2 regions of the Bacillus sp. SRL543 genome follow, and region 2 is predicted to be linked to the other one. Evidence: riboswitches for the same ligand, from Rfam matches in the RefSeq annotation. Region 2 holds a riboswitch; the other holds the start of a gene.
What was found. Region 2 has a riboswitch for thiamine pyrophosphate ahead of tenI (thiazole tautomerase TenI). Riboswitches for the same ligand answer to the same signal wherever they lie in the genome.

Region 1 (5,294 bases), 700 kb from region 2:
GCCGTATATATGGATTTCAAGTATTTTCATAGAGCTGTTCCCCTTTCTGGCGCTGCCTTTCAGTCATTTTTGTAAAGGAGCCCCAGCAGCATCTCTTCTGCTTCTTTTAAAAGTACTGCCTTTTCCCCTTCCTCCATACTTTCTGCATACCTTCTTGCCAGAGGGTGGCTGTAAAGGCTTCCCAAGCTTACCTCAAAATCATCAAACTCGTCCGCAGCAGCAAACAGCCCGCTGAAAAAATCTGCTTTTTCCCTCAGCTGATTTCTGTCCCAGCTCTGCTGCTCTTCGGCTATAACTGCGCTCACCCATACAAACGGCATGTTCCCTTCCTCTTCCTCCTGAAGAAGTGAGAGCAGTTCACCCCCGGCCACAACTTTCATATCCTGCGGACTGAGTGATGCCCCCTTCAAAAAAAGCTCAAGAATGACACCGCCGTTCTTCCGCTCTTCTTCAACAGCCTGAAGACACCTGCTGTAGACCTCATCAAATGCTGATAGTCCGCTGATATCGACTGTTCTCTGCTCCCAGCGGAAGCTGTGGCATTGGAGAAATTCAAAATCAGCCCCTGCTTCATTCAGGATGACATGGTAGCAGCCTTTCGCCCCGCTTTCCTTCCGGCTGCGCCCCTGAGTATTTCCTGGATAGATGACCGGCGGCTCAGCATTCAGGACCATTCTTTTATGGATATGGCCCAGAGCCCAGTAGTCGTATTCCTTATCCAGCAGCTCTTTTAAAATAAACGGGGCATAGCGGCCATGGCCGGTCTCACCTTCAAGGCTGCCGTGCAGGATGCCGATATGGAAATCCGCCAATCCCCGAACGGGATACTGGCCGATCATTCTTTCTGTAACATGCCTCCTCGGATAGCTGAAGCCATGCAGGCTGACAGTTGTGCCATTGGAGGCTGTAAAGCATGCCTCACTTGGCTGGTGCGGAAAAATATGTACATTGTCCGGGAGGCTGATATGGGACCAGCTTCCTTCAAAGTGGTCATGATTGCCATGGACTGCGTAAACAGGTATATTCTTTTCCGCAAGGCGGTTCATTTCCTTTCGCAGCCTAGCCTGTGCCTTTATACTCCTGTCTTCACCGTCAAACAGATCTCCGGCCAGAATAACAAAGTCCACCTTCCTTGCAAGGGCAGCATCCACTATATTTTTCAAAGCGGCAAATGTGCTTTCTTTGATTTTATCGAATAAATCATCCTGCAGGGTGGAAAGCCCGAGCATAGGGCTGTCCAGATGCAGGTCTGCTGCATGAATAAATGTAATTTCCTTCATAATGTTCCCTTTCAGCGCTTTTCTCCTATTTTATCACCTAGAAAAAGCGAATGCACGTTCCTCTATAAAAAGTTATCAGCTTTGAACTTTTTCCACCATCGGTAAGTATAAGAAGTAAATAACCTTAGGAGTGAATAAAATGTATAAAAATCCTGAATTGGCCCTTAATAGACTCAAGTATATTTCTGCTGCCCTGTTTCTATTGTTCATCATCATTTCAGTTCTGACAGGCAACTGGAAGTTCATGGCCGCTGCTGCATGGAGCATCGGCATCGTTTATTTGTCTACTTACGGCAGCATAAAAAGGCAGATGGCAAATCAGTCCCGCGAATAGTTAAAGGCTTGCCGGAATATCCTGGCAAGCCTTTGTCTTATTAATAGTGGACCGATTCGCTTTTCAGGCATTTTGTGCAGGTCCTGTATCCATCTGCCTCATAATAGATATGGGAGCAGCTTCTCTGTATCTCCGAAATTTGCTTTTCCAGCCCCCGGATCTTTTGCTGCATGTAGAGGATCTGCTCTTCCAATTTCCAAACTACAGTATTTCTTCTATGTTCAATAGATGGATGAGCCACGGCTGGCAAACTCCCCGGCTTTTTGCTTCATTGCATCCTCAATCGCCTCTGAAACAGTTTTCCCCTGATCTTTGGCCATCTGGCGGATATCCTGGGAAATGCGCATAGAACAAAATTTAGGGCCGCACATAGAACAGAAATGGGCGGTTTTTGCCCCCTCAGCCGGCAGGGTTTCATCATGGTATGCCCGCGCCCGCTCAGGATCCAGGGATAAATTGAACTGGTCGTTCCACCTGAAATCGAACCTGGCCTTTGACAATGCATTGTCCCGAACCTGGGCACCAGGATGGCCTTTGGCAAGATCTGCGGCATGAGCTGCAATTTTATAAGCTATGACCCCTTCCCGGACATCATTTTTATCCGGAAGTCCAAGATGCTCCTTCGGCGTAACATAACAAAGCATGCTAGTGCCAAACCATCCGATCATCGCTGCTCCTATTGCAGATGTAATATGATCATATCCCGGGGCAATATCTGTCGTGAGTGGTCCAAGCGTATAAAATGGCGCCTCCTTGCAAATTTCCATCTGCTTATCTACATTTTCTTTGATCTTATGCATCGGAACATGCCCCGGCCCCTCAATCATTACCTGGACATCATGCTTCCAGGCTATTTCCGTTAGCTCTCCGAGCGTTTCAAGCTCCGCAAATTGAGCCTCATCATTCGCATCTGCTATAGAACCTGGACGCAGCCCATCTCCGAGAGAAATGGAAATATCGTAAGCTTTTAAAATTTCACAAATTTCCTCAAAATGTGTATACAGGAAATTCTCTTTATGATGCTGAAGGCACCATTGGGCCATGATCGACCCTCCCCTGGATACAATACCTGTCGTCCTTTCGGCAGTCAGCTGAATATAGCGGAGCAGCACCCCCGCATGGATTGTAAAATAATCCACTCCCTGTTCAGCCTGCTCTATCAAGGTATCTCTGTATATGTCCCAGGTCAGATCCCCGGCAATCCCCTTCACTTTTTCAAGTGCCTGATAAATCGGTACAGTCCCGACAGGAACTGGAGAATTGCGGATGACCCATTCACGGGTTTCATGGATGTTCCTTCCGGTGGAAAGATCCATAATTGTATCTGCCCCCCAGTGCACTGCCCAGGTCATTTTCTCCACTTCTTCCGCGATGGAGGAAGAAACAGCCGAATTGCCGATATTCGCGTTGACCTTCACATGAAAATGGCGTCCGATGATCATCGGTTCAGCTTCCGGGTGATTGATATTGGCAGGAATAATCGCCCTTCCGCTTGCCACCTCGCTCCTGACGAATTCCGGATCCAGATTTTCCCTGATGGCGATGAACTCCATTTCAGGTGTAATGACACCTTTCCGGGCATAATGCAGCTGAGTCACATTCCGGCCTTCTTTTGCCTTGAGCGGCAAGGATGCTTTATTTGGAAAAATATCTGCCAAAGAAACTGTAGACCCAGCCTGAAGCCCGTTATCCTCCGGCTTCTGTACTCTGCCTTGATAAGCTTCCGCATCCTTCCGCTCCTCAATCCAGCCTTCCCTTATCCGGGGCAAACCTTTCGTTATATCAATCTCAAAATCAGGATCAGAATAAGGGCCGCTCGTGTCATATACACAAACAGGCGGGTTGTCCTCTGTTCCGATAGCAGTCCTCGTGCTTTCCTGGATTATTTCCCTGACCGGGACCTTTATATCGTCCCTGATGCCTTTTACATATACTTTCCGGCTTCCTGAAAAAAACAGTCTATTCATTTCATATAAATTTTTCATACTTCTTCCTCCTCCAACTTTTTGCCTAAGGCAGTTTTTTACGGAGGAAGCAGGCCATACCGGCTGCTTCCCTACGCTGACATTAATCAGATCAGGTTCCAAGGGTTTAGGATATTCCTTTCTCAGCCTATAAAGCTCCCCCAGCAGTGAATAAAATGTAATAGAAAACTTTCTTGCATTTTTCCAAAATGAAAACATCAAGTTAACTGCACACCATTTTTTCATGCGTTTATTTTTTCACAGCAAAAAACCCCCTTGCATATTGCACCGGGGGCATGCCAGGCCAAAAAATGGCATACAGCTGCCGCATCTTTCTTGCTGCAGAAGCTAAAAAGCGGACTCCTGCAAAAGGAATCCGCGTATGTATGACAAATAAAAGCCATCTACACTTCCCTCCGCTGGTACGAACCAGATCAGGTTTAAAAGGGTCAAAGACTAGAACGGGTCTTACTCTCAGCCGGCCTCTACCGGCACCCCCAGTGCCAAAATATGCTATTTTCATAAGCTACTATACCATATGCCATCAAGGAAGAAAACAGACTATTTTCATATTATTCCAAAAACACAAAGCTGGAGATTTTAAGATTTGCGTCCTACCCTCTGTGTTTGCTGCATAAAATTGTACAAGTCCTTCCGGGCTAATCCTTGAATAGGCGAGTGATATCATTGAGCATTGGAATATATATCAGCTATATCGTTTTAGGACTTTCACTGGCGGCGCCGATCGGCCCTGTCAATGCTGTCAGGCTGGAAAAGGGGCTGAAAAACGGATTTTGGCACGCATGGATTGTAGGCGCGGGATCGATGATCGCTGACGGGGTTTATATGCTGATCGTCTATCTCGGACTCGTGCAATTCCTTGACTCCCCTATGATTCAAACCTTCCTGTGGCTGTTCGGCGGTTTTATTCTTCTTTATTCCGGAATCGAAGGCATGATGAATGCCAATAAAATATCTGTCACTTACATACGGAGCAAAGAATCGCTGCTCAAATGCTTTTTCACCGGATTCATCATGTCGGTTTCAAGCCCGCTGTCGATTTTGTTTTGGCTGGGGATTTACGGATCGGTCCTGGCCAAAACAGCCTCTTCCTTTGGGACAGGCCAGCTTCTCGTTTACAGCTGCATGATTTTTATCGGACTCGCCCTTTGGGATATTTTTGTGGCGGGCCTGACAAGCGGCTTCAGGCGGTTCCTGACCTCAAAAGCGATCATCATCATTAGCATGCTTTCAGGACTGTCGCTTATTCTCTTTGGAATCTATTTTGCGTATCAGGGGATTGTCTCTTTGTTTGGATAAAAAAACTGCAGACGAACCCGATATAATTCGAGTTTGTCTGCAGTCTTTTCTATCTGCCTATAAAAGGGGCTGTTGATTTGCGTTCCAGGCACTTCGCTTTCCGCGGGGCGACGCTGAGCCTCCTCACGCTGCGCGTTGCGGGGTCTCAGCCTTGCCGCTATTTCCCGCAGGAGTCTGCGTGCCCTGCACTCCAATCAACAGGCTTAAATACTTAGTGTTGCTGTTCCAAAGGTTTCAAAAACAATACTGCCAGACAAACTCCAAAAGCTTTTCGGGTTTGAAAGACCGACTCCGTTGTTTCTTATTTATTCTTAGACAGCTGCAAAGCTTTTTTAATATCCTTGAAGGAATTGGATTTTCCATACATAAGCACTCCGCCCTTGTATACCCTTGCTC
Region 2 (5,294 bases):
CAGAAACCATTTTTCCCGTGATCGGACTCAGCAGGATGCCGTTCCGGTAATGCCCAGCTGCGATGAACAGGCCCTTATAGGCCGGATGCCAGCCGATATAGGGAAGGCCGTCCCCTGTCTGCGGCCGGATTCCTGCCCATGCCTTCTCCCACCGTGCGGATTCCAGCTGGGGCAGCAGCTTGCACGCCCGTTCGGCCAGCACCCTGACACCGCCGAACGAAACGGAAGGATTGAAATCATTTTCATAGCTTGTCGCCCCTATGATTAGGCGCCCGTCCGTCTTGGGCACAAGATACCCGCCAGAATCGGAAAAGATGGTCGACCGGATCAAAGGCTGCTGCGGTATTACTGACAGGCATTCTCCTTTTACAGGAAAAATAGGAAGCTCAATATCTGCCTTTTTCAGCAGCTCTCCCGTCCAGGCACCTGCGGCAGCAATAACGGTATCTCCATAAAGGCTTCCTTTACTGGTCATCACGCCTTGAATGGAATCTTTTTCAAAAATAAAGTCTTCGATCTCTGCCCCTTCCAGCACGGCTGCCCCTCTGGCCATTGCCCCCATCGCAAAAGCCCGCGCCAAATTCGGGGCGATCAGCTGGCCGTCATTCGGAATCAGCATTCCGCCTGCAAGCCCCCGAAAGAGATGGGGTTCCCTTTCGCTGATCTCCGCCTGGTCTAACCACCTTACCTGTTCGTCCCACTCTCTATGGAATCTAACCTGTCTTTTAAGGGCCTCTGCCTCCACATCATCCCAAGCAATTTTAATCATGCCTTCATTGACAAGCCCGATGCTGATTCCTGTCAGATCCTCAAGCTCCTGGATCAGGCCTGGAAACATGGCCCTGCTCTTCAAGGCGAGCTTCAGCATGGACAGGTTCTCATCTATTTCGGCCTGGGCACCCAGCATGCCGGCTGCTGCAGAAGATGCTTCAGAGCACAGTTCCCTTTTTTCCAGAATGAGCACCCGCTTGCCCAGTTTTGCCTGCTGGAATGCGATAGAGCAGCCAATAATGCCGCCCCCGGCAATGATCACATCATATACTTTCTTCATATCTGCCTCCTTTTCTCTTTAACTCAGCTGCAAATGCGCTTGCTGCCTTCTCCGGGTTTGAGGCTTTAAAGATTCCTGAAAGGACAGCGGCACCTGAAGCACCGGCTTTTATTGCCTGACCGATATTGTCTGGCGTGATTCCCCCGAGCGCTATCACCGGAATCGGCAGCCTCTTCGCAATTTCTTCCAGGTAGGAGAGACCCTTAGGCTCTATTCCTGGCTTGGAACTTGTCGGAAAACAGTGGCCGTACACCACATAATCGGCGCCTTCCTCTTCTGCCTGAACAGCTTCTTCCATTGAGTGGACAGATTTTCCGATGAGCAGGCCAGGGAATGTTCTCCGCACTTCCCGTACCGGAAGGCTGTGATAGCCGAGCTGGACTCCCTTCACTCCTAATGCCGCCGCTGCATCCACTCTGTTATTAATGATGATCTGCTCCCCCGGGACTCCCTTTTCCAGCAGGCTTCTTCCCATCTCGTAGATGTCAGCCGCTGTCCGGTGGTGCTCCCTGATATGGATATAGTCCACATACTGCGAGATGCTTGAAGCTATCCTGATAAAATCCTCCGCCGGCTGCCCCGCAGATATAGCGTGGAGCTGCAGTTTATTCCTGCCAGGCCAGCCTTGTAAATGACGCAAAAAAACCACTTCCCCATTGCGCAGGAAAGTGGCTGATTGATTATCTATGGCTGAAAAAATAGGTTCTTTTCATAACCGTTCGGCACACTTCCCTACGCTAGTATGAACTAGATCAGGTTCAAAGGGTCTCAAATGCTTGATCTCAGCCTCTTGCAGGCTCCCCTAGTGATAATTCTGACTATTCAATTGTTCTCTCTCATTTTAGCACAGCGATTGGACGGGGAGAACCCGCAATTTGAACCAGACTCATTTTTCCCCGGCAGGCAGAATCGGCAGTACCGTTGAATATTTGATTTCCCTCAGCGAGAGGCTTGTCTGTATCTTCGTGATCCCAAGCTGATTCAGCTTCCGGATGAATTGTTCCAGCCCTTTCCGGTCTTTGATGGCCACTTTTAATATATAATCATATTCTCCTGTCAGGCAGTGGCATTCCAGTACCTCCGCCATATCCACCAGCGTCCCCTCCAGTGCCTCCAGCTTTACCGCCTGATGGATGTTGGTGCTGATGAAAATAAAGCAAAGCAGGTCAAAGCCCAGTTTCTCCTGATTTAAAATCGCTACCTGCCTCTCAATATAGCCTTCATTTTCGAGCCGCTTCACCCTTCCGTGAATGGCTGGTGCTGACAGGCTGACCCGCCTGGCAAGCTCGGCATTGCTTATTTGGGCATTCTTTTGGAGCAGATCAAGGATTTTCAGGTCCACTTCATCCAGCACCTTGTTCACAATCGATTCCATCTTACAGCTCCCTTACGATTATTCTGCAAACTCCGCTTCAGCTTATTTTTAACTTAATATCATTCATATATTTCACCAATACTTTTAATAAAATTTCTAATTTACCCAATTGTACGAAATAATCATTATGATTTAAAGAGAAAATGTTAAAATAAATCTACAACTATTCGAAGGAGCTGCTTTTATGCCAGCTTTATATGTATGCCTGATGCTTCTAACCAGCCTGCTGTGGGGCGGGAATTTTGTTGTAGGCAAGTCGCTTGTGGAGCATGCTTCCCCGGAGACCTTGACCGTCTTTAGATGGACCATTGCTGTCATCTGCCTGTTCCCTATCGTTCTCCGCAAGGAAAAAAAGCTTCTGCCTCCTGCAAAATCGCTTGTTCCCCTGATTTTGATGGGCGTGACAGGTGTAGTATTCTTCAATATCTTTCAATTTTGGGCGCTGGAAGAAACCTCAGCCACGAATGTCGGCTTGATTTCAACACTTAACGCTATTTCGATCGCTGTCTTCTCAGCACTCTTTTTAAAGGATAGAATTAACGGACCGCAAATTCTCACCATGGTGTTTTCTCTGTTCGGTGTCTTGCTTGTCCTTACAAAAGGCCATCTGGAGCTGCTGCTGTCTTTGACATTTAATGTAGGAGATTTATGGATGATTGCAGCGGTGTGCATTTGGGGAATCTATTCGGTCCTCGGCAAATGGGCCGGAAAATATACTTCTCCGATCATGTCGACCTTTTATTCGGGGGTTTTCGGACTGGCCATCCTGCTGCCATTCAGCTATTCTGATCTTCAAATCAAAAATCCTGATCTGCCTTTTGCAGGATCCATGCTTTATACCGGGCTCGTTTCAACGGTTGTGTGCATGGTGCTCTGGAATAAAGGTGTGCAGAAAATCGGGGCCGTCACGGCAGGGGTTTTCCTGAATTTCAATCCTGTTTTCACTGCTATTCTGGCTTTTCTGCTGCTTGGAGAAAAGCTTGAAAGCATTCAGTTTCTCGGAGGCATGATTGTCATCCTTGGCTGCTATCTGTTTACTCGCTTTCAGGCACAGCGGCAAAGAAAGAGCCTGCCCGAAAAACCTGAAGCTCCCATCACGGCTATGGACTAAAAAAGGGATGCCCATGAAGGTAAGTAGTTCAGATACTGTGGAGAAAAACTAAATTGCAGATCAAATAACGCACGAAAACGCACTATGTCCAGAACTATAAATAACGATGCAAAAGCATAGAAGAACGCTTGGATTTTAAATATTCCAAGCGTTCTTTTTTTACTTTCTAATTTAACTACAGTATCCTTTTAGTTGAATTGTAATTGTTCACAAACTTGTTAATTAAATGGTTACAGCTATTTTTTTTCAATTGCCATACGCAAGTTCGAGATCACTCCAAGAAGCAATACTAACGAACAAACCATTTTTTCAAAAGGTGTTCCAAACAATTGTTGAATAAATCCAAAAGACCACAGTATAACAAAAAACCAACATATAACGGTTATTCCTCTTTTGTATTTATATAGATTAATTTTGCCAACAATCAACGTAAAAACCACTCCAATAATAGAAATAACAATATTTATAACAGTTATTGGCAGCTGTTCAGCGAATGATTCAGACCTTCCACCATTGACCCATGTGAATGGAATACTTTTGCTTATAATAAGAAAGTGGATTAAGATAGTCAAAGAGTAAAAAATAATTCCCATAAATACAGCAGTTTTCATATTAATTTTCCTGAGTTTTTCTAAAATAAAATCACCTCATTTTTTCTTCCTGTTTATAATTTTATTTAATCCAGCAATATAGTATTCCAATATCTCTACCCATTGACAGGTAACGAAAGTAAGATTTCGAAGAGTTTTCAAAAATCATCATTCCTTGACCTGAATGAGGAAATTGGTGGCGGGCTGAAAAATAAGCGGAGAAATTTCCCCTAAGTTCAAAAAAACTCTAAAAATGGCTCAAATAGACGGAGAAATTCCGGCTATCGATTCAAAAAACAGGAATAATGGCACCTTCGCTCCACTTAACCGGAAAATCTCCGCTTATATACACCCACACATGCCATATTCAGCACCTTAACCGGAATTTCTCCGCTTATTTTAAGGCTTGCTAAGTCACTCAAATAAGGTTAAAAAATAGCAATTACCACATTATCGATAACGTTTGTCACTATGTTATTTAAGCTGTAATTTCGCATGTGAATTCAAGTGTTACTATTCAAAAACATCAATACACAAGAAAAAACAACAGACCAAATCATATGCGATTTGGCCTGTTCTTTATTGTGCTATTTTAAATGTTTCTCCACCAAGATGGGACTGCTCACCATCAAGGGCACCACTCACTCATTTATGAAACTTTTTCATCCTGCGTCACATATTCCTCTTCCCAATACTCTGCATTTTTGATGCCGAGTTTCTTCGAGTTAAAGACCGGATCCAGCCCCTGCTTTTTCTGGGCTTCATAGTCCTTCAGGGCAATGAGGGCCGGTTTGGCAAGGATCAGGATGGCAATCAAATTGAGCCATACCATCAGGCCGAGTCCGACATCCCCAAGCGCCCATGCAAGATCGGCTGCATTGACAGCTCCGTAAAAAGTCGATCCCAGCAATACCAACTTCAGAAGGAAGACCATGAATTTACTATTTTTATTGCGCATGAGATAAGTCATATTCGTTTCAGCAATATAGTAGTAAGCCATGATGGTTGTAAAAGCAAAGAAGAATAAAGATACTGCGACAAATCCTGCTCCGAATCCAGGAAGTGCAGAGTCAACTGCAGCCTGGGTGAATGCCGGGCCTGCTTCCACTCCCGGAAGTCCGTTGAAAATCATCGTTTTGCCGTCCTCACCGACTGTGTTGAACATTC

Region 1: it holds a riboswitch for thiamine pyrophosphate, as region 2 does, so the genes downstream of both, thiC (phosphomethylpyrimidine synthase ThiC) here and tenI (thiazole tautomerase TenI) in region 2, are expected to answer to the same signal.

What each region holds. Positions count from the first base shown of each region.
Region 1 is NZ_OZ481794.1:1,351,961-1,357,254, reverse strand. It holds gene AC4E8B_RS06980 (AAA family ATPase) at 1-30, opposite strand, end outside; gene AC4E8B_RS06975 (metallophosphoesterase family protein) at 60-1,280, opposite strand; gene AC4E8B_RS06970 (hypothetical protein) at 1,420-1,614, shown strand; gene thiC (phosphomethylpyrimidine synthase ThiC) at 1,836-3,599, opposite strand; TPP riboswitch at 3,651-3,751, opposite strand; TPP riboswitch at 3,973-4,087, opposite strand; gene AC4E8B_RS06960 (LysE family transporter) at 4,266-4,898, shown strand; gene AC4E8B_RS06955 (ABC transporter permease) at 5,200-5,294, opposite strand, start outside.
Region 2 is NZ_OZ481794.1:653,435-658,728, reverse strand. It holds gene thiO (glycine oxidase ThiO) at 1-1,051, opposite strand, end outside; gene tenI (thiazole tautomerase TenI) at 1,035-1,700, opposite strand; TPP riboswitch at 1,764-1,865, opposite strand; gene AC4E8B_RS03510 (Lrp/AsnC family transcriptional regulator) at 1,938-2,426, opposite strand; gene AC4E8B_RS03505 (DMT family transporter) at 2,611-3,537, shown strand; gene AC4E8B_RS03500 (hypothetical protein) at 3,774-4,148, opposite strand; gene AC4E8B_RS03495 (alanine/glycine:cation symporter family protein) at 4,777-5,294, opposite strand, start outside.